Regions from separate parts of the Paenibacillus sp. PSB04 genome, predicted to be linked through region 1. Evidence: predicted binding sites of a transcription regulator. Region 1 holds the regulator's gene; each other region holds the start of a gene.

Region 1 (5,486 bases):
TTCCATCGCTTCGGCTACAGAGAACATCGCTTTATCCCAATACTGGTTCAGCTTGTCCGATGAATGATCCACAAAATCGAACTTCAGCGTCCGGGTGCCGACGACGGATTTGCCTTCGGTGGAGATTTTATCCGCCAAATCAGCCAAATTTACATTCGGCTTCAAATCGAGTTTCAAATCCACCTGATCGCGGGTAATATTAAAATGTGCGTTATTCACGCCCTGATAATTGCTGACGATTTTTTGCAGCGGACCCTGCAGGGTCGTTTGCCGATAAAAGAACCAGCCGCCAAACAGTACGGCTACCGAAACCACAACAGTTATAATAATAGGCAATGGACGCAATTTCACTTGTTGTCCCCCTTTCGAAATGGTAAAGCAAAAAAAAGTAAACTTTAGATGACAAAAATAAATATTTCGTTAGCGGTTCAAGTCCATTGGTAGGCCATCATGCTTCTGTTCCAGTCCGATTCGATGGATGGTTTTGCGCTTGTCGCGAAACACAAGCATCTCTTCGTTAGATACACGCATCTGACCGCACTTCTATATACCATGTTTTTCAATAAAGAGCAGAAAAATCTTGTTCCAAGCTGAAGCGGGCTGCTGAATTTTACTGAAAAACGCTATCCTCTAATTATAGTACAATCCGGGCTGTTCGTCATATATATCTCTTCAATACAAATAAGAGTATATCACATTGTATATACTAAATCGAAGGTAAAGTGTGAATATATTTTAAATATTATCCTTTGTAAGCCAAAGAACCCCATTTGAGGATGAGGTTCTTTCTGCATGATATGGCCGTTTAAACATAATCATCGATTGGGCAGCGTGAACGGGCTGCCGATTTCCGCTCCGTCGCTGAACCGGTAAAATTGATAGTAATAGTGATCTTTCACCTTGTAGAACAGCTGCCATACGTATTCTCCGTTATAAACACCCGGTACGAGGCGCATGTCTTTGATGCCGGGAATGGTGCTTTTGATTTTGGCCTTCATCTTCTCTTTGGACATACCGCTGCTCAAAAGCTCTTGATGTACGGTATTCTGGCCTTCCTTGGGTTTTCCCTGATCGGTGAACTGCACCCAGACCATGACCTCCTGGCCTGTCTTGTTCGTCCCTTCCACGACCCAGTAGATGCTGTTCTGGTCCCACACCGACTTTTGGGCATCGGCGACCGACACGATTCCGGCTTCCTGCTTCGCTTTGGCAATAGCGGTGTCCTTTTCGCTCCATTGATCCTGCAGCACGTAAATAAAATAACGGTAAGCGCCGAAAATGATCAGCAGCAGGGCGACAATGCCGAGAAAGATCCATTTTTTCTTGTTCTTCAACCTGAACTTCCTTTCTGAAAGGTGAGCTAATCATCCCGGTCTTATCGGGAGAGAAGACCTTCAAAAGCCGCTTGGGCTTCCCTGCGGATGCGTTCCTCGTCCAGGGTGAGACAGCTGCCGTGCTTCACGACCTGCTTCCCGTCCACCCAGACATGCTCAACGTCCTTCGCGCTGGCCGAATAAATGACGTGTGAAATGAAGTCCGTACGCGGCAGAAAATGAGCCTGATCCGTATTCACCGCGATAAAATCCGCCTTCATCCCGGCCTCAAGTGCACCGACTCCCTCCAGGAACAAGGATTGGGCTCCGTAGATCGTGCCCATACGCAGTGCTTCCGCCGCGGGAACCGCCGTCGGATCTCCCGAGACGCCCTTATGTATCAAAGCGGCAAGGCGCATTTCTTCAAACATGTCCAAATTGTTGTTGCTCGCCGCACTGTCGGTTCCCAGGGAAACCGTAATGCCTGCCTGCATCATGTCGGTAACGCGGGCCACACCGCTCGCCAGCTTCAGGTTGCTGCCAGGGTTGTGTGATACCGTCACGTGATGCTTCGCCAAAATGTCGATTTCCTCGTCTGTTAAATGGACCGCGTGTGCCAGAATCGTCGGCCGTGAGAACATGCCGAGCTTCTCCAAATGAATCGCCGGACGCGTTCCATAATCGCGTACGTTCTGCTCCACTTCCGCCTTGGTCTCCGACATATGCGTATGCATCGGCAGATCCAGGTCATGCGCCGCCTGAACGAACTTCTCGATAAAATCAGGAGGGCATGTGTACGGGGCATGCGGAGAAATCATTGCCGTGATCCGGCCGTCTGCCTGCCCGTGCCAGTCCTTGGCGAACTGAATGGCTTCGTTCAGCTTGTGCCGCTGCACATCCTCCGGGCACAGACCGATGACACCCCGGGTCAGGGCAGCGCGCATGCCGGATTCAGTCACCACTTTGCCCACCTGATCCATATGATCGTACATATCGAGGAACGTCGTCGTGCCGCCCTTCAGCATTTCAAGCACGGACAGCGAAGTCCCCCAGCAGACGTCACTGGACGTGAATTTCGCTTCCATCGGCCACATTTTTTCCTGCAGCCATTCCTGGAGCACCATGTCATCTCCGTAACCTCGCAGCAGCGACATGGCGGTATGTCCATGGGTGTTGATCAGGCCCGGCATAAAAAATAAATGCGTGCCGTCGACGACCTGTACGCCTTCCTCCAGCTGCGGCTCATCTTCACCGATATAGGTGATGCGGTCGCCCTCAATGACCATCCAGCCGTGCAATACCGGCTGCTCCGGCCGCAAAACGGCAAAGCTGCCGTTCTTGATGGCCCATTTAGGATTGGCGCTCCGGCTGCTGGAGCTCTTCAAATTGTCCGTCATCTTCCGTGTCGTCCTTTCCGTTGTTCAAATAATAAGCCAGGCTGAGCAAATCCGTCGTAAAATCGGCGGCATGGATCCGGATGCTAGCCGGCGCCTTCAGAATCGTCGGCGCAAAATTCAGAATCGCTTCGATCCCGGCCGCAATCAGCTGATCGGCGACGTTTTGCGCTTCGAAATCCGGGACGGTAATGATCCCGATCCGGATATTTTTGCTTTGTATCGTTTCTTTCAGCTCATCCATGGCCTGTACCGTCAAGGTGTTGATCCGCGTGCCGATTTTGGACGGATTGGCGTCAAACACGGCCACGATCTTCATATTCTCCTTCAGGTAAAAGTTATAGTTGGACAAAGCTTGACCAAGATTCCCCGCTCCGACCAGCACCGCGTTGATCTGCTGGTCCAAATTCAGAATTTGACGGATCTTCTCGATGAGATAGGACACGTCATACCCTATCCCCTTACGGCCAAAATCCCCGAAATACGCCAAATCCTTGCGGATCTGCGCCGGGTTGAGATCCAGCTTCTGCCCGAGCTCCTGGGAGGAGACCGTGGCCACCTCCCGCTTGTTCAGCTCATTTAGATATCTAAGATATATAGGCAATCTGCGGACAACCGCCTCGGATATTTTCTCCGATTTCATGCATGTTCCCCCTATTGAACGGCTTGAATATTTATTTGGTTATATAGATTGAACTAAAGTTGTGCATTGAACTTCCTGTTCTAACCGCTTTAGTTCATTCTATCTAATGGACTCATTTAAGACACACCGTCCTGATGAAGCCATTCAGAGATGCGCGGAACCATCTGGTCTGTCTGCATATGCTCCATTTTCGGTCCAGGCAGCGAGTACAGGAAGTACTTCCCGTAATACGATTCGATGACACGCGTATCGTATACGATGACGATGCCCCGGTCGTGGGCGGTGCGGACCAGCCGCCCGAAGCCCTGCTTGAAGCGGATGACGGCCTGCGGGACCGACAGCTTCATGAACGGGTTCTTCTTCTGGCGCTGCAGCAGCTCGCTCTTCGCTTCCACCAGCGGATGGTTCGGCGGCTGGAACGGGAGCCGGACGATGGCCAGGCACGTCAGCGCTTCACCCGGGATGTCCACGCCTTCCCAGAAGCTGCTCGTTCCAAGCAGCACCGAAGCGCTGCTGTCCGTAAACCGCCGGATCAGCTTCGTGCGGCTGCCGCTGTCTACGCCCTGTCCAAGCACGGCGATGTCGCTTTGTGCAAGGGCTTCTTTCAGCGGCTCGTATACCTGGCGCAGCATGCGGTATGAGGTGAACAGCACCAGCATCCGGCCGTGGGTCGCGATCGCGGCGTCCGCTAGTGAGCGGGCCAGCGTTTCGACAAACAGGGCGTCCCCGACGCTTCCCTTCACGCTTGGAAAATCCCGCGGAATGACGAGCAGCGCCTGGTCCCTGTACCGGAACGGGGACGGAAGCTGGACCGTCACAAGGCGTCCGCTGTCCTGGTCCTCCTGCAGTCCGAGGTTATCGATCATATACTGGAACGATTTATCTACGGATAAGGTGGCGGACGTCAGGATGACGCTCTTTTTCTTATCAAAAAACAGTTCCTTGAGCTGCTTGCTGACGTCAACCGGAACAGCGTACAGCTGGAGCGATTTGCTGCGGAAATGGCCGCTCGCTTCCATCCAGTACACGACGGTTTCGTCGTTCAGCGTCATAAAGAAGCGGAGATTCTCCCGCTCGGAGCTGAGGTCCTTGAGCAGCCCGCCGATATCGGTGATCAGGCTGTCGGAACCGTAATCATCCTGCTCCTCCTTGTATTCGGCCAGCATCTTTTCACCTTTGCGGACGATTTCCCCTACCGTGACAAAGATCTGGTTTTCGAGCGCCGCCAGCGTCTCCCACTCTTTCGGCTTTTTCCCCGGCTGAAGGCGCAGCGTATACTGGCCGCCGTCGCCGGGAGCAGCGTCGCTCCGTTCCGGAAGCAGGCTGAAGAGCAATTCGCTCAGCTTGTCCCAGTGCTCTTTGACATCGACCAAATCCTCGCTCATCCGGTCGATAACGGCGGTCCATTCACCGGCCTGCTCATAGGCCGACGATTGAAGCAGCTGGCGAAGAGCCGGCAGCTGCCCGCTCCGGGCGTCCTTATAGAGCCGTGTCAGCGTATGGACGACCGTAAAGTACTTCAAATGAAGACCGAGATGCTTGCCGGCAACGTCTTCCAGGTGATGGGCTTCGTCGATCACGAGCCGCTCGTAGGAAGGCAGCAGCTGATGGCCTGCCTTGACATCCGTAAACAGCTTGGAATGGTTCGTTATGACGACATCCGCGATTCCGGCTTCATGCTTGGCCCGATGGTAATAACACTTGCGGAACCAAGGGCAGGCACGGCCCTGACAGGAGTCCGAGTCGCTGCTTACGGTCTCCCAGAAGTCTCCCGCACGGCCGCCGAGGCTCAGCTCCTCGTCATCACCCGATTCGGTCTGGGCGAGCCAGACGATCATCTGGGCGGCTGTGATGGTGTCTTCCTTCGGATTGATAAAGTCTCTTCTGTTTATTTTATGTTCAAATTTTCTCAAACACAAATAGTGCTGTCTGCCTTTGAACACGGCAGCCTTGAAAGGAAATGGCACGACCTGTGTCAAGAGTGGGATATCCCGCTCCCGGAGCTGCTCCTGCAGGTTGATCGTATGCGTGCTGACCATCACCTTCTGGTCCTGCTTCACGCTCTGATAAATTGAGGGGATCAGGTAGCCGAGCGACTTGCCCGTCCCGGTCCCGGCTTCGATCAGCAGATGCTTG
Region 2 (5,486 bases), 2.1 Mb from region 1:
AAAAAAATGAGCCCTTCAGCGAAGGAGCTCCAAATCAGATTAGACATATGAAAGGGTTTACAATAGGTATTATAGTATAAATCTTCCTGATTGAAAACGCTTTTTTATCCTTTAATTTCATTTTATCTCATGCGTACTGCGTATCATATATCACTATACCTCATGTCTCGTCTTACCTTCATGTCCTCGTATCCTCATGTCCTAGATTTCACATGTTTCTCATTACATGTTTTTCACCACACATTTACCAAGTTTTTTCACATGTCCGCCAATTATTTTTAAATTGGGCATTGCCAAAACTAATGTCATTAGTTATTATACTAATATGATTAGTCTCGAGGAGGAGTTATCCATGAAAATGACGACCGTTCAGCAAGTAACCCAGGTTACTTTTATGCCCCGCTTGTTCCCCGTTAATGTGTATCTGATTGAAGAAGAAGACGGGTTGACCCTAATCGATGCCGGCATGCCTTTTAGCATAAAAGGCATCCAGCAAGCCGCCGCCCGCCTAGGCAAACCGATCGTAAGGATCGTTCTGACGCATGCGCATGGCGACCATATCGGGGCGTTCGACCTGCTGAAGGCGGCTCTTCCTCAAGTGACGACTTATATTTCCCGCCGCGACAGCCGCCTCCTTGCAGGCAGCAAGGAGCTCGAGCCCGGCGAGCCGCAGGATCAGGTCCGCGGAGACATCCCTGCCCCGGGCAAGGTCACCACGAAGCCTGACGTGCTGCTGGAAGACGGAGACCGCATCGGGTCGCTGCTGGCCGTCGCCTCCCCCGGGCACACGCCGGGACATATGGCGTTCTACGACACGCGCAGCGGCGTCCTTATTGCGGGCGACGCCTTCCAGACCCGCGCGGCCCTGGCCGTATCCGGCCATATGCAGCCGCTGTTCCCTTTCCCGGCGATGGCCACCTGGAGCAAGGCGACATCCATCGCCAGCGCCAAACGACTCGCCGGTCTGAATCCGACCTGGCTGGCGGTCGGCCACGGCAAAATGATTCCGCAGCCGACCGATAAGATGGCTGTCGCCATATCCCGGGCCGAGGAGGCCCTGAAGAAGGGGGCGGTCTAATGGTGCGCCGCATGGGGCTTGACCGCGAAACCCTGCTGATTGCCGCGGCAGAGCTGGCCGATGAGTCCGGATTGGATAACTTGACGCTGTCTGCACTAGCCCAGAAGCTTGGAGTCCGCTCCCCTTCCCTGTATAACCACGTGAACGGACTGCCGGACCTGCGCAGCGCGCTTGCCGCTTACTGCATCCAGCATCTCGTCGATTTGATGCGCGATGCGGTCATCGGCAAATCGGGAGAGGAAGCGATTCTGAGCTTGAGCACAAGCTATTTGACATTTGCCCGCCAGCGTCCCGGCCTCTATGAGGCCTTTTACAAAATCGAAGCGTCGGATTCCCCGGAAACCGCAAAGCTGGGTGAACAGCTGTTGAGCATCTTTATCCGGGTTCTCGAACCCTACGGTCTCGGGGAACAGAACACATTGCATACGATCCGGGGTCTGCGGAGCCTCTTGCACGGCTTCGCCTCCCTGGAACAGAACAACGGCTTCCAGATGAAGCTGGATTTTGACGAGAGCCTGCATTTTGTTATGAGAGCCTTTCTGAAAGGACTGGAATCCGGCGCATAACCGCCCGGCAGGCTTGCCCTCAAGGCCCGGTAAAGATGTCATATGACGTTCAAGTTTACTTCTCTATTTGTGTGATATACTATTAGATGTGATAAATTATATTGACAAGAGGGGAGTCCTTGACGTGCCTCATATCAGTCCCTTGTATTTGCAAATTGGAACGACCGTGGGGACGTTGGTTTTGGCCCTGATGACCATATTCATCCGTCTCAAGGCGAGCCACAGACCCGTTACGATAAAGAAAATATTAATTCCGCCGATGGGCATGGCGACCGGATTCCTGATGTTCGTCGCCCCGGCTGTGAGAATCCCGCTGTGGTGGGCGCTCATCGCCTTTTTAGTCGGCTGGTTCCTGTTCTCCTATCCGCTGATACGCAGCACCAAATTTGAAGTAAGTGGAGGACAGGTCTTCGCACAGCGCTCCAAGAGCTTTATCATTATCCTCTTCGCCCTGCTGGCCGTCCGCATGCTGCTGCACCAGGTGATTGAGGAATATGTATCGATTCCGCAGACCGGCGCCCTGTTCTTCATTCTGGCCTTTGGCATGATCCTCCGCTGGCGGATTTTCATGCTGAGACAGTACCGGAAGTATGCGCCCGCTGCCGTAGATCCGGTATCCGATCCCTTAAATCCGGCGGAATGATCCCATGATCGATACTAAGCCAAATAACGTCTTCCACGCAGGGTTTCCTGCCCGGGGCAAACGATAAGCCAATTTCCTTAAGATAAGGAGATTGGCTTCTTTGATATCAGAAGACTTTCCTCAAAAAATAAACCCGCCAATGCATAGCGCCAGGCCGTTTGGAAAATGCTTAAAACGAATGAAATAAGCGGGTCCGCTGCGCTGGACGCCCGGCCTGCAAGCTCTTTTCCAATCGATGGCGGCGATACCATGTATATTTTTTCACATTTCTTTCGTAAAGTGGTCCTTTTTACGATCATTTATGTTAACATTAGGAGGACGATAGTGACTAGGCCTTTTCGGACGGAAAAGGTCTTGTGGCTTGTAGATACTCCTTCGAAGGGAGTCTATGAGCTCCTTTTCATTATAAAAATACTTAAGCACAACTGCTTACGCAAAGGAGAAATGGACATGTCAGAAGCAATTTCTGAACAAGAGACACAAAACGTGTCTGTCGGCAAGGAACAAAACGACGTGCTGGACCAGCTGCTCAAACCTGAGGTGCAGGAATCCCTTACGATTCTGGTCGACCAGCTTCCAAAGCTGACTGAGCTTGTGAATCTATTGACAAAGTCTTATGACTTCGCTCAAACCGTCGCTACCGACAAAGTGCTGAAGAGCGACACCGTCGGCGCGATCACCGAAATTGTGGAGCCTGTGAAGCATTCGGTGAAGAACATCGCCGCTACTGTCATCGAAGCGAAAGACCGCGCTGAAGACAGCAACGAAGTGATCGGTCTTTTTGGTCTGCTTAAAATGCTGAAGGATCCGCAAGCTCAAAAAATCTTCCGGTTCCTGAACGCTTACCTTCAAATCTCTGCGGAAAAAGCAAAACAACAATAATCTTTTATACATCTAACCAGTAAGGACGGAGGAAAAACCATGTCAAAACATATTGTCATTTTGGGTGCCGGTTACGGCGGCTTGCTTGCCGCTCTGACCGTACGCAAATATATGAACAAAGATCAAGCACGGGTTACGGTCGTGAACCAATACCCTACGCACCAAATCATTACCGAGCTGCACCGTCTGGCTGCAGGCAGCATTGCTGAGAAAGCCATCGCTATGCCGCTCGAAAAACTGTTCAAGGGCAAAGAAGTCGACCTGAAGATCGCAACGGTCAACTCTTTCTCCGTAGACAGCAAAGAAATCAAACTTTCCGACGGTTCCAGCCTGTCTTACGACGCTTTGGTTGTCGCACTCGGAAGTAAAACGGCTTACTTCGGCATTCCAGGGCTCGAGCAGTACAGCTTCGTGCTGAAGTCTGCTGAAGACGCGCTGAACATTCATAAGCACATCGAAGACCGCATCCGTGAATACTCCAAAACCAAAAACGAAGCTGACGCAACGATCCTCATCGGCGGCGGCGGCTTGACCGGCGTTGAGCTTGTCGGCGAAATCGCTGATATCATGCCGGGTCTGGCTAAAAAATACGGCGTAAATCCAGCCGAAGTGAAGCTGCTTCTGGTTGAAGCCGGCCCTAAAATCCTGCCTGTACTGCCTGATCACCTCATCGAGCGCGCGCAAAGCAGTCTGGAAAAACGCGGCGTAACCTTCCTGACAGGATTGCCTGTAACAAACGTGGAAGGCAACGTGGTTGACCTGAAAGACGGTCAAAAGATCGTAACCAACACCTTCGTATGGACAGGCGGCGTGCAAGGCAACCCGCTCGTAGGCGAATCCGGCCTCGAAGTAAACCGCGGACGCGCTACCGTCAACGAATTCCTGCAATCCACTTCCCATCCGGACGTGTTTGTGGCTGGGGACAGCGCCGTTGTATTTGATCCAAGCGGACGTCCACAACCGCCAACCGCGCAAATCGCTTGGCAAATGGGCGAGCTGATCGGCTACAACCTGTATGCCCTGCTCGAAAACCATGCGTTCGAAACATTTGCTCCGGTGAACTCCGGTACGCTTGCAAGCCTGGGCCGTAAAGATGCCGTTGCTACCATCGGCGAAAGCAACACGTCCCTCAAAGGTCTGCCTGCGTCCCTGATGAAGGAAGCAAGTAACATCCGTTACCTGTCCCACATCAAAGCTCTCTACACTTTGGCTTACTAATCTGTAAACCATTGTTTGACGCATTAAACCAAACAGCCCTCTTTCCAAGGCATTTGCCATGGAAGAGGGCTGTTTTTTGTTGGAATTGGTGCCCGCTCACCTGCCGTTCAGCGCATGCCGGAGATCGGCGAGCTCCTGCCCGATATCCGGCACCAGCGGCAGCTCCAGCCCGTCGGTTCCCTCTGGCCCCTCGTCCGTCTCCCGCCGCTGCTCTGCGGACTGGGCCATTTTCTCGAGATGGAGCAGCACCGCTCCCAGCTCCGGGTCGGGCAGGACGGGCCGGAGGGCGCTCAGCTCGTAGGAGTTCAGCACGTACCCGAACTGATCCAGCGACCAGATGACGGGCAGCAGTTTCTCAAGCTCCTCCTCGCTGCGCGGAATCTCGCCGAGTGCGGTCTGGTACACCGTCCTCAGATTGGACAGGTGCCGCCGCATGGAGCGCTGCTGGAGGATGAGGCTCAGCTTCGCTGCGGCACTCGCAGGCTGCCGAATGAACAGCAGCGCCAGAAACTGTGCCTGGCTGCGGATCGTCCGGCCGAGAAGGTACGGAATCCTGCTGGAAGCCGAGCGGCTGCCGACCAGCAGCACGCCGATCAGGCCGATGACGCTGCCGACGAGCACGTCGGTCAGCCTGGCGCCGGCAAAATAGCCGAAGTTATGTATCCGGGTATTGGTCTCCGCCATCAGCAGCGCGTTGGGCGTGATGAACAGCATAGCCAGAGCGTAGTTTCGCACGATGAGCAGCTCTGTAAAAAAAGTGAACAGCATGATCGCAATGGATACGACGAAGCCCTCCGGGTGAGTCCACAATATCGCGCTCGCGATGAGGATGCCAAGTATCGTTCCGAGGGAACGCTGAATCGCCCGGTGAAAGGTGGCGATGACGGTGGCGCCGAGCATCACCGAAGCACAGGAGAGCGGCACCCAGTAGGACCGATTCAGCTGAAACGCATATGCGGCAGCGGCAGCCACCATCAAAATGACGCCAAACCGGATCGCCTGCAGAAATACGATCGAGTCCTTATCCAAATTGCCCTCCAGGATGCTCCGCACTGGAGTGCGCGTCAGCTTGCGGCGGTCCTGCTCCACCTCGGGTTCC
Region 3 (5,486 bases), 980 kb from region 1:
ATACCAGGAAAAAGCCTAGGAAAAACATAATGACGCCGAGAATGAACGGTTGACCGCTGTTGTTAGGCATATGAATCGGTTCGTAAGGGCCTTCCTCGTAGAGAGGTACCCCGTTGACTTTAGCCTCCCACAGTGCATCCATGGATTTGACGTTAGGTACCTTGGCGAAGTTGTACACCGGCACAGGGCTTGGCGTACTCCACTCCAGCGTACGTGCATCCCATGGATCTCCGTTTTCGTCGCGAGGGCTGTAACGGAAGCTCCAGTAGAAGTTGTAGCACAGAACGACAAAGCCGATGGCCAGGATAAAGGCACCGATCGTAGCCACCATATTCAGCGGGCCAAAGCCGGTGTCGGCCGAATACGTGTACATCCGGCGCGTCATGCCGCTCAGTCCAAGGAAGAACAGTGGCAGGAAGGCCGTATTGAAGCCGACGACGATGAGCCAGAAGGCGGTCTTGCCGAGCTTCTCGTTCAGACGGAAACCGAAAATTTTCGGGAACCAGAAGTACATGCCTGCCAGAACCCCGAAGACGGTACCCGGAATCAATACATAGTGGAAGTGGGCAACCAGGAACATCGTGTTATGGTACTGGTAGTCCGCGCTGGCCATCGCCAGCATGACGCCGGTTACGCCGCCGATCGTAAAGATAGGAATAAAGGCCATCGCGTACAGCATCGGTGTCGTGAACGAGATTTTACCTTTCTGCAAGGTAAAGAGCCAGTTGAATATTTTGACGCCGGTCGGTACGGCAATCGCCATCGTCGTGATGGAGAAGAAGCCGTTGACCATAACGCCTGCGCCCATCGTATAGAAGTGGTGAGCCCATACGATAAAGGACAGGAGCGAGATGACCACCATACTGGCAACCATCGATTTATAACCGTACAAATTCTTTTTCGAGAACGTGGAAATAATATCACTGAATATACCGAAGGCCGGCAAAATAACGATATATACTTCAGGGTGTCCCCATACCCAGAACAGGTTGGCCCAGAGCATATCCATACCGCCATTCGCCATCGTAAAGAACTGGCTGCCGAAGATGCGGTCGAACATCATCAGGGCAAGGGCAACGGTCAGAACCGGGAATGCGAACAGGATGATAACGTTCGTAATCAGGACGGACCAGGTAAACATCGGCATGCGCATCAGTTTCATGCCTGGCGCACGCATTTTCAGAATCGTTACGATAAAGTTGACACCGGTCATCAGCGTACCGATACCGGAAATCTGAAGGGCCAGAGAGTAGAAGTTGTTACCTACGGTCGGGCTGAACTCCAGGCTCGCCAGCGGGAAGTATGCGGTCCAGCCGGCATCCGGCGATCCCCCGATGACGAAGGAAATGTTGAACAGCATCGCTCCGAAGAAGAACATCCAGAAGCTGACGGCATTCAGTCTAGGGAAAGCTACGTCGCGCGCCCCGATTTGAAGCGGAACGACAACGTTCATAAGTCCGATAACGAACGGCATCGCCATGAACAGGATCATGATAACGCCGTGCGTTGTAAAGATTTCGTTATAGTGCTGCGCATCCAGAAACTTCATTTCCGGAGCTGCGAGCTGCGTACGCATCAGCAGGGCGTCGACCCCGCCGCGGAACAGCATGATGAGTGCGGACAGGATATACATGACCCCGATCCGCTTATGGTCAACCGTTGTGAGCCATTCGCGCCACAGATAGCCCCACTTTTTAAAATAGGTCAGGCCGATCAGGATGGCGAGGGAAACGACGACGATACTGACCATGGCAGCATAGATCATCGGCTCACCGGTAACAAAAAATTCGTCCCATTTCATGCAGGTAGGTCTCCTTTCCAGTAGATGTTAGTTTCCATGTTCCATGGACCCCATATCTTCCATATTGCTCATATCCGAATGATCCATCGTTTCCGAGCCGGAATCTTTGTCACTGCTGCCGCTGCCGTGATGCCCTTCGGACATATCCATTTCAGGCGGCGGGTTGAACCCGAGATGCGTGGAAGAGAAGGATTCCCGTCCAACGTAGGAGGTTTTCAGCAGCGCGTTAAATTTGTCCTCAGTCAATTGAGGTGCGGTTTTCTTCACGTCGTCGACCCATTTGCTGAAGTCTCCGGCGCTCATGGACTGTACCTCAAACTCCATCTGCGCATAGCCTTTACCGGAGAAGTTGGAGTTACGTCCCATGAAAGAACCTGGTGTGTCGGCCAGCAGGTGAAGCGTGTTGACCATGTCGCTCATGGCGTACTTCTGTCCGCCAAGCTGCGGCACCCAGAAGCTCGTAATCGGTCCGTAAGAATACAGGCGGAACTCGATCGGGCGGTTTGTAGGAATATTCACATAGTTCACCGTTTCAACGCCTTCTTCAGGGTAACTGAAGTGCCATTTCCAGTTGGACGATGCGGCATAGATAACAAGCGGCTTCTGATCCTCGTAACCGGCAGGAACACTTTCCACCGCACTGGTCGTTTTGACCGTGACAACCGATAGAATGGCCACAATGATAACCGGAATCGCAATCCAGGTGAACTCGAGCCATTTGTTACCTTCTATATGAGGCGGGATATAATCGTCACTGGTTTTGCTTGCCCGGTATTTGGTCAGCATGATGATGTACAAGATGTAAACAACAATCAAGACGAAAGCCATCATCAGGATGGAGAAAATAATCGTGCTGGATTGCGTTTTTGCCTGCGGACCTTTCGGATCTAGCACGATGAGTGACGACGAGTCGCATCCGCTAAGCAGCAACATGATGGATACAAATAAACCAAAAAATAACCATCTTTTTTTCTTCACAGTGAGCTCCTTTCTAGCGTTACATGTAGCTGAATTGGTCTAAAAATAATGAACCTTATAGCCATAGCTTAGTAATCCGGGGGAACGAAAACAAATGCAACAAAAGTAATAAATGTAAATCATTTACAGATATTCTGTGAACATCTTCACATGATTTTTAAAAAAACCTCAAATTGTGCGAAAAATCACTGTAATCGCTGAAAATCGGGGATTTTCATTTTTGTTCAAAATTGCACAAGGCTTTGTCAATGTTGCCAGTTTCGTCACAATTGAAAGGGCTTATCATAAGCCGTTATCCGGATTTTTTCCTGCTGAAGCAGCGGCTGAGGCGTCCCAAAAGCCCGCTGTATGGTACAATATGAGGGCTAATGCGGGCAGCAGCCGGCATGTGATCGCGGACTAGGCAGATGGGGGAGAACAAGAAAATGGGTGAACAAAGAGCGGTATTTTTTGACGTGGACGATACGCTGTATGACCATCTGGAACCGCTGCGGCAGGCGATCGATCGCTTGATATCGCCGCCGGACGGCTTTCCTTATGAACAAGTATACCACCGGTTCCGGCATTACAGCGACTTGCTGTCGGCCCGGCATGGACATGTGAATGATCCGGCGAATGCGGGGGATCTGGAGGACATGCGCGAGCAGCGGATTCAGCTGGCCCTTGCGGAGTTCGGCATCGACGTGGACCGGGAGCAGGCGGCTGCGATTCAGGCGGCCTATTTGGAGGGGCAGTTCGACATTCGCCTGTTTCCGGGGGCGCAGGAGCTGATCCGGGAGCTCCAGGAGCGGGGCGATGTGGTCGGCGTGATCACCAATGGCCCGAAGGAACACCAAATGAACAAAGTCCGTGCGCTTGGGCTGGACAAGCTGGTGGGCTTGGACCGGGTATTCGTGTCCGGAGCGGTGGGCATGGACAAGCCGGATCCCCGGCTGTTCCGGCATGTGAACGAGGCGACGGAAACGGAGCCTGGGGCAAGCTGGTACATCGGCGACTCCTGGAACAACGACGTTATCGGCGCGCTGGAGGCGGGGTGGACATCAGTTTGGTTTAACCATCGGAAGGTCGAGCCGTTTGCGACCGGACATCAGCCCCATCATATTCTGGGGGGCTACGGGGAGCTGAGATCCGTTCTGCTGAGTGGCTAGCGGGTGGTTGGCTGTTTTCATGAAAAAAAGGGTGTCTGCATCCATCGGGGATGTGCAGGCACCCTTTATTTTGGAAATCGATAAGCATGGCTCCCGTGGCATCGCTTTTTGAGTCAAGTAGGATAACTCTCGCGCGGCGCGGTCATTTCGTATTTATTCGGGCGGGAGCGACGGAGGTCCCGGCGGGGCTTCGGTATCGGCCCCTTTGCGTTTGTACAAAATTCGGGAAACGGCGATCCCTGCGACGCCCAGACCGATGAACAGGATCGCCCGCACGGCCAGCGACACGCCTGGCAGGTCGAAGAAGATGACCTTGAGCAGCGTGATCAGCAGGACGATCAGTCCGGCCAGGCGGACCATCGATTTACCCACCATGACGCCGTAAATAATAACGATGATCGCATAGAGCGCGTATTCGGCCGACAGGATCAAATGCTGAAGGTCGAACGACAGATTCCGCGTCAGAACCGAGGTCACTTCCGTCAGGAAGACGATGGACAGCAGCGCGGCGGACCACATCAGAATATCCGGTACTTTCCGCTGCCATTCTTCGGCCATATGTCTGCGGAGGACCGCCGACAAGCCTGCCAGGCTGGCCAGGAGCGCGATCCAGGACAGCGTTTCGATCGACAGGATCTCGTGAATGATCAGCTGCAGAATGCTCAGTCCCCCAAACAAATACAGGATGGCGGACGTAATCTGCTGCATCCGGCTTCTCAGCAGGATGCCGAGGCCTAGCCCAAGGGACGCCTCGATCAGGACAGACAGCGGCAGTGCCTCCCGGCTGACGATTTCAACCAGCCAAATGAGCCAGGCGCAGGTCGCGATCGCCATGTATTCGTGGGGAACGCGGCCGCTCATCACCCGCCAGAGGGCGATCAGGCTGTAAATGACGGCCCAGATGATCATCATCATCGATTCGGGACCGGGGCCGCCCGCCTGATTGTACAAAGCGTAAATCCACAGCACGACCAGCCCGAAGCCGGTCATGAGCGATACCGTCTCGTCTACGCGGTAGCGGTACGGACGGACCAGCGAGAGGACGAGCAGCAGGGCGTGCTGCAGGAATACCGCGCCGAGGAAGACATGCCGGCTGCCTTCGAAATCGCCTGCCATGTATAGAATCATCAGCGGCAGATGCAGCACGCCAATGGACACGAAGTAGGCGGCACGGTAAGCATAGCGGATCGACAGCGACGTCATCGCCAGGGAAAAGACGAGCTCAAAACCTGCGGCGATCCAGGCATTCGGTTCCGTGGATTTCACCAGGAACGGAATGAGATAACCGCCGACGGTCATAATGATCACGAGCGTCTGGGAGCGGCGTCTTACGGCGGTCCACACCCCCAGGGCGATGGACAAGATATATAATAGGAAAGCTAACCAGGACGGAATCAATTCATATAGATGATGCGCCGCAAAAAAGGTCAGCATGAGCACGGCGACAGAGCCGCCGAGCAGTACCTGCGCCAATCCTTCCCGCTGCGCCCGGACCTGCCGCTCCCCGAAGAAGTACATGGCGCCGGCGGCAACCAGGCCGAGGAGGCAGCGTACCGGCT
Region 4 (5,486 bases), 1.2 Mb from region 1:
TAGCCAACAGGATCACCTCATCCTCTGTCGCTACCGTCGTCAGGCTGTCGCATTCCCGGACCTCGGTGCCGCCATTTCCGCCAAAATACAGCTGGTATCCGTTCTCCACGCAGACGACGCCAAAATCCTTCGTCAATACTTCGGCACAGTTTCGCGGACAGCCGGTCACGCCCATTTTCATTTTGTGCGGCGTATCGACCATCTCGATCTCCTGTTCCAACCGGATGCCAAGCCCTAACGAATCCTGGGTGCCGAACCGGCAAAATCTCGAACCGACACACGATTTAACGTTACGCAGCGACTTGGAGTAGGCGTACCCCGAACGCATCTCCAGCTCCTCCCAAACATTCGGGACGTCTTCCTTCTGTACGCCGTACAGCCCGATGCGGCTTGCGCCCGTAATTTTCACCAGGGGCACGTTGTATTTCTTCGCGACTTCGCCGATGCGGATCAAATCCTCCGGTGTCGTCGTCCCGCCATACATCCGCGGAATGACGGAGAATGTGCCGTCCTTCTGCATGTTGCCTTCCATTCGTTCGTTGACATATCTGGATGCCTTATCGTCGGCATACGTCTCGGGATGAAGCATCCGCAAATAATAATTCAGTGCCGGACGGCACTTCGAGCAGCCTTCCTCGGATGCAAACCCGAGCACGATACGTGTCTCCCGCGGCAACTGCAGACCTTTCTCGCGAATGGCGGCCACCACCTCATCACGGGTAAGCTTGGTGCAGGCGCACATGCCTGCCGCCTTCTGCGCCGAAGCGTCGAATTTGTCGCCCAGCGTATGCGCGAGGATCGCCTCAACCATGCCGCGGCATTTGCCGCACGAGCCTCCGGCTTTGGTCACAGCTTTCACTTCGTCGAACGTGGTCAGTCCGTTCTCGAGAATGGCGCCGACGATGCGTCCCTTGGTTACGCCGTTGCACCCGCAAATCGTTTCGTCCGCGCTGATCGACGCGACATCGAGTCCGCTGTCTCCCCCGGCTTTATGAAGAACGGAGGCACTCGTATATTCCTGAATGTCGCTGCCCTTCTTCAGCAGGCTGAACAGCCGGGTTCCGTCGGATACGTCCCCGTACAGCACGACACCGACGATGCGGTTCTCGCGAACCAGAATCTTTTTGTAGGATCCGGCGACCTCGTCCTGCACAACGATGGCTTTCGTGTCCGCATCCGCATGGATTTCTCCGCCGGAAAACAGATCGCATCCCGCTACCTTAAGCTGCGTGGACAACACGCTGCCCGCGTAACCTTCCGTTGGCCGGCCCGTAAGGTGGTCCGCAAGCACAATGCCCTGTTCATACAATGGCGCCACCAGACCATAGGCTATGCCGCGGTGTTCAGCGCACTCGCCTACGGCATAAATTGAAGGGTCCGTCGTCTGCATCAGGTCGTTGACTTGAATCGCCCGGCCAACCGCCAGTCCCGCGTCCCGCGCCAGCGCTGCATTGGGACGAATGCCGACGGCCATGACGACAAGATCGCATTCGACGTTCGTTCCGTCTTCAAACCGAAGCCCTTGTACTCTCCCATCACCGTAAATTTCCGTTGTTTTCTTTTCCATTAGAAACTTCATGCCCTGGGCTTCCAGGTCCTGCTGAAGCAGCTTAGCCGCTGCCGAGTCGAGCTGCATTTCCATCAGATGCGGCAGCAAATGAACGACATGGACCTCCATCCCCTGGTTCATCAATCCGCGAGCTGCTTCCAGGCCGAGCAGTCCGCCGCCGATCACGACCGCCTTTTTGTATTGTTTAGCCGTTTCCAGCATCACTTTCGTGTCTTCAATGGTGCGGAAACCGACGACGCCTTCCAGGTCATGTCCTGGTACAGGTAAAATAAACGCGCTGGATCCGGTCGCGATAATGAGCTCGTCGTAGGGGACCACGGTTCCCCGGTCGGTTCGGACTTCCTTCGACGCCCGGTTAATCTCTACAGCCCGTTCCTTGGACAGCAATTGTATGTTATTGGACTGATACCAGTCCCAATCGTTAATCGTGATTTCTTCAAACGTTGTTTTCCCTTGCAGCACAGGGGACAGCATAATTCGGTTATAGTTGGGATACGGCTCATCCCCGATCATCGTTATCTCGTAGCGGTCGCGGTCCCGGCGGAGAATTTCCTCGATACACCGCGCCCCTGCCATCCCGTTGCCTATCATCACCAATCGTCTGCTCATAAACACGCCTCCCGTGCAACCTTGTGAAATTAATTACATTGATATCGTAACGGATATGGGAGGCTTTGCCTGTGAAGTAAATCACAGTGGCTTTGTTGAAACAAAAAATTTGTGAAGGCCAGGAATTTTACGGCGTTATTGAGATGACCTCCAACGGTGAGACGCAAAAGCGCAAAAGGCCACCCTGATGGATGGCCTTGATTTCGAACCTTTGTATTTTACTCGGGTAAGAACTCTAATTGTCGTAAGCTTGCTGCAGCGCCTTTATGTCGATTTTCTTTTTCGTCTGAAGTATGGCTTGCATGACTCGCCCTGCTCTTGCCGGGTCGGGGTCACAGATCATCTCCGTTAAATGGCTGGGGATGATTTGCCAGGATACGCCGAATTGATCTTTTAACCAACCGCAAACCTGGGCCTTTTCGTCTCCTCCTTCGGAGAGCTTATCCCAATAATAGTCCAGCTCCTCCTGATCATCGCAATGAACGATAAAAGATATGGCCTCATTGAACTTAAAATGCGGACCCCCATTCAGCGCGACGAATGACTGCCCTTCCAATTGAAATTCCACGGTCATCACCGTTCCCTCTACACCCCGGCTTTCCGGACCGTAGCGGGCAATTCTGCCGATTTTGGAATCATGGAAAATGGACGTATAAAAATTTGCCGCCTCTTCTGCTTGAGAATCGAACCACAGGTTTGGGGTAATCTTGTGCAATTTCATTCGCGTCATACCTCCTGGCTATAATCATTCTATGATGATTGTAGCCTATCAAGGGAACCGGCGTTTCTTTTCGATTGCTTTGTTTCTAGTTTTCATGGCAGCTAATCGTGAGGTATACGCCATCCCCTTTGCACCCAGCTTCTGATCGATCGAACAACAGCAATGATGAATGAGATGAATAACAACCCGGAAGCTACATACCAAAGAACGGCTTGAAAACGGTCAGGTTCAGGAGGCTCACCCACAGGACCTGTCTCGGGGATCATCGGATGCAGGCACAGATATCCTGCCCGTAACGAGCAGACTGCCGAGATCAACGATGAGATCGCAAGCAGCACCCATTTCATTTTTTCCATACCCTTTCCCCTTTCCGAAAAATGTACAGAACTACAGTTTCTGATTCTTCAGTCCCAAGTTAACTCGCCTTTTCTCATTTTGGCAATATAAATGATCTGTCCCGTATGGTAGTGCACTTCTCTGAACATCGCCATCATCAGATTTAGGGCTGTCGTTTCGTTGTTCACTTGGCTGTATGTAAGCGGCGGCAGATAGAGGAAAGGCTGGGACATCAATCGCTCCGGCTCGGATTGAAGCTGTTCAAGATACTGAAGAATGATATCAAACGCTTCTTTTGTATGCTGATATGCCTCTTCTTTCGTCATCATCAGTCCACGTTCGAATTCCTTCTCCCTGTCCCGCTTGTCCGGAATGTTACACAGGATCGTCTCGACCCGAGAGTGGGCAGCGCCCCGAATATGCGCAACCAAATTAGCAATACTGTTGCTTTCCGGAGTCGGGTGCCAGGTAATATCTTCTTCCGACACTTGTTCAATGGCTTTAAGCGTCCCTCTTTGTTCGGATATCAGCTTGACCTTCATGCTTTGGATAAACTCGAGTGCTAGTTCCATGTTCACACCCCTTCCTTTATTAGCCCGAACATTATGGATCCCCTACTGATCCCTATTCGATCCATTGTCTTGGCCCCACCTTGTGAAACAGCTCATGGTTTGGGGTATTGCGAAGTGCATCTTCGATCCGTCTGCATGTGAAATAACTAATGGGTCTAGGCAGTTCGTCTCTTGAATAAAATCCGCATTCCATAATTTCAGGCGAGCTTGGCTGAGGCGCACGGGTATCTTTACTCGTCGCAAGGAACACAAAGTGATGAATGTCATAATCCGGATCGTAATATATGCCTGTTAGGTTCCCGATAAGCACTTCCATGCCGACTTCCTCAAATACTTCCCTTTTTGCGGTTTCCTGAGCCGACTCGTTCTCTTCCGCCTTACCGCCGGGAAGGTCCCAATTGTGTTTGCCATAGCTGTGTTTTACCAGCAGCACTCTTCCCTCAGCATCCAAAATTATAGCCGCGGAGCCAATTAACTTTGGCATGGCTAGTCCTCCCTATGGGTATTGAAAGATATTTAATCGACTTCAATTCATGAAGGTCTTGTTGTTTTTCCAAAATTCTCCTGCCTATTATACCAGAACATATATTCTGAATCATCCCTGAAAATAACATAACCCTCAACAGATTTCTGCTTTCTCAAATCCACATAAAAAAAGAAGCCGCTCAGGCTCCCTTATCACTCTCATTTGTTAAATCATTCGATTTTCAGCAAACGAACAACCTCACCATCCCAAAGGTCATCGCTAACTTTCTGAAACCTCAAAGATTCGTATAAATGACCTGCGGTTATTCACCTGAATCACTTAATTCACATCACCGAGATACCGGACGTTCATTTCATTATTCACTAAATGATGTCCAAGCGCTTTCGGATACAGCCTGATGTGATCGAGTTGACGAATATCCACCCATTCTACGCCGATCTGATCCTGGTCGGGATGGGTTCCATTCAACCGTGCCGGCGCCTCCTGTGCAAGCGAGCAGACAAAATAAAACTCCACTTGATGAACGTCATGATCCCATGCTGCGAACTCATGATTTTTCCCGATGTACTCGCGCACGTAAACAAGGTCCTGCACCTCAACTTGTACTCCAAGTTCTTCGATGCATTCCCTCTTGAGGGTCTCTTTCAGTACTTCTCCGTGCTCCTGGCCGCCGCCGGGGAACAGGTAGAAAAAACCGTCGTTATCCTTGTTTTTGGTCAATAACAATTTGCCTTGCTGAATGATGATCGCTTTCGCAGAGTTTCTAATTGGCTTCATGCTAACCTCACGATTTCTAGATTTTTTATGTGATATGGATGTAGGCTTTAAAATCCGTTATGTTGGACAAGGTCCAGCCGATTTCCATAGATATCCTCGAAGACCGCCTCAATGCCCCATGGGACCTCTTTCGGTTCACTGAGAAAATGAACTCCGTTTGCCTTCATTTGTTCGTAATCTCGATAGAAGTCATCGGTTTGGACGACGAGGAATACGTGGTTCGCTGCTTGGGTTCCAACCCTGTCCTGCTTAGCCTCCGTGTCTGCCACCACAAATACGATGGCGGTTTGCGCATCCTTCGACGGAGCTACGGTGACCCATCTCATGCCGTTCCCGAAATGGTTGTCCGTTAACAGAACGAACCCTGCCTTTTCTGTGTAAAATTCAATCGCTTCGTCAAAATTGTTAACCAGC

Evidence for each region. The regulator Rex, encoded in region 1, represses fermentation and respiration genes when NADH is low (regulators of the CRP and FNR family bind a similar motif). The targets are predictions, from matches to a motif close to TTGTGAAATATTTCACAA.
Region 2: the regulator Rex is predicted to act here: its motif matches at 2,537-2,554, upstream of K2F33_RS09250 (helical membrane plugin domain-containing protein).
Region 3: the regulator Rex is predicted to act here: its motif matches at 2,914-2,931, upstream of qoxA (cytochrome aa3 quinol oxidase subunit II).
Region 4: the regulator Rex is predicted to act here: its motif matches at 2,201-2,218, upstream of nirB (nitrite reductase large subunit NirB).

The regions. Positions count from the first base shown of each region.
Region 1 is NZ_CP081301.1:4,022,795-4,028,280, reverse strand. It holds gene K2F33_RS18725 (hypothetical protein) at 1-351, opposite strand, end outside; gene K2F33_RS18720 (cell wall elongation regulator TseB-like domain-containing protein) at 816-1,334, opposite strand; gene K2F33_RS18715 (amidohydrolase) at 1,376-2,710, opposite strand; gene K2F33_RS18710 (redox-sensing transcriptional repressor Rex) at 2,664-3,350, opposite strand; gene dinG (ATP-dependent DNA helicase DinG) at 3,467-5,486, opposite strand, start outside.
Region 2 is NZ_CP081301.1:1,953,151-1,958,636, reverse strand. It holds gene K2F33_RS09265 (MBL fold metallo-hydrolase) at 353-1,078, shown strand; gene K2F33_RS09260 (TetR/AcrR family transcriptional regulator) at 1,078-1,644, shown strand; gene K2F33_RS09255 (CcdC family protein) at 1,769-2,287, shown strand; gene K2F33_RS09250 (helical membrane plugin domain-containing protein) at 2,738-3,169, shown strand; gene K2F33_RS09245 (NAD(P)/FAD-dependent oxidoreductase) at 3,209-4,387, shown strand; gene K2F33_RS09240 (FUSC family protein) at 4,484-5,486, opposite strand, start outside.
Region 3 is NZ_CP081301.1:3,037,887-3,043,372, forward strand. It holds gene qoxB (cytochrome aa3 quinol oxidase subunit I) at 1-1,801, opposite strand, end outside; gene qoxA (cytochrome aa3 quinol oxidase subunit II) at 1,829-2,779, opposite strand; gene K2F33_RS14015 (HAD family hydrolase) at 3,205-3,927, shown strand; gene K2F33_RS14020 (DUF2339 domain-containing protein) at 4,081-5,486, opposite strand, start outside.
Region 4 is NZ_CP081301.1:5,197,495-5,202,980, forward strand. It holds gene nirB (nitrite reductase large subunit NirB) at 1-2,179, opposite strand, end outside; gene K2F33_RS24055 (VOC family protein) at 2,415-2,900, opposite strand; gene K2F33_RS24060 (DUF1572 family protein) at 3,305-3,808, opposite strand; gene K2F33_RS24065 (NUDIX hydrolase) at 3,861-4,292, opposite strand; gene K2F33_RS24070 (NUDIX domain-containing protein) at 4,614-5,072, opposite strand; gene K2F33_RS24075 (VOC family protein) at 5,120-5,486, opposite strand, start outside.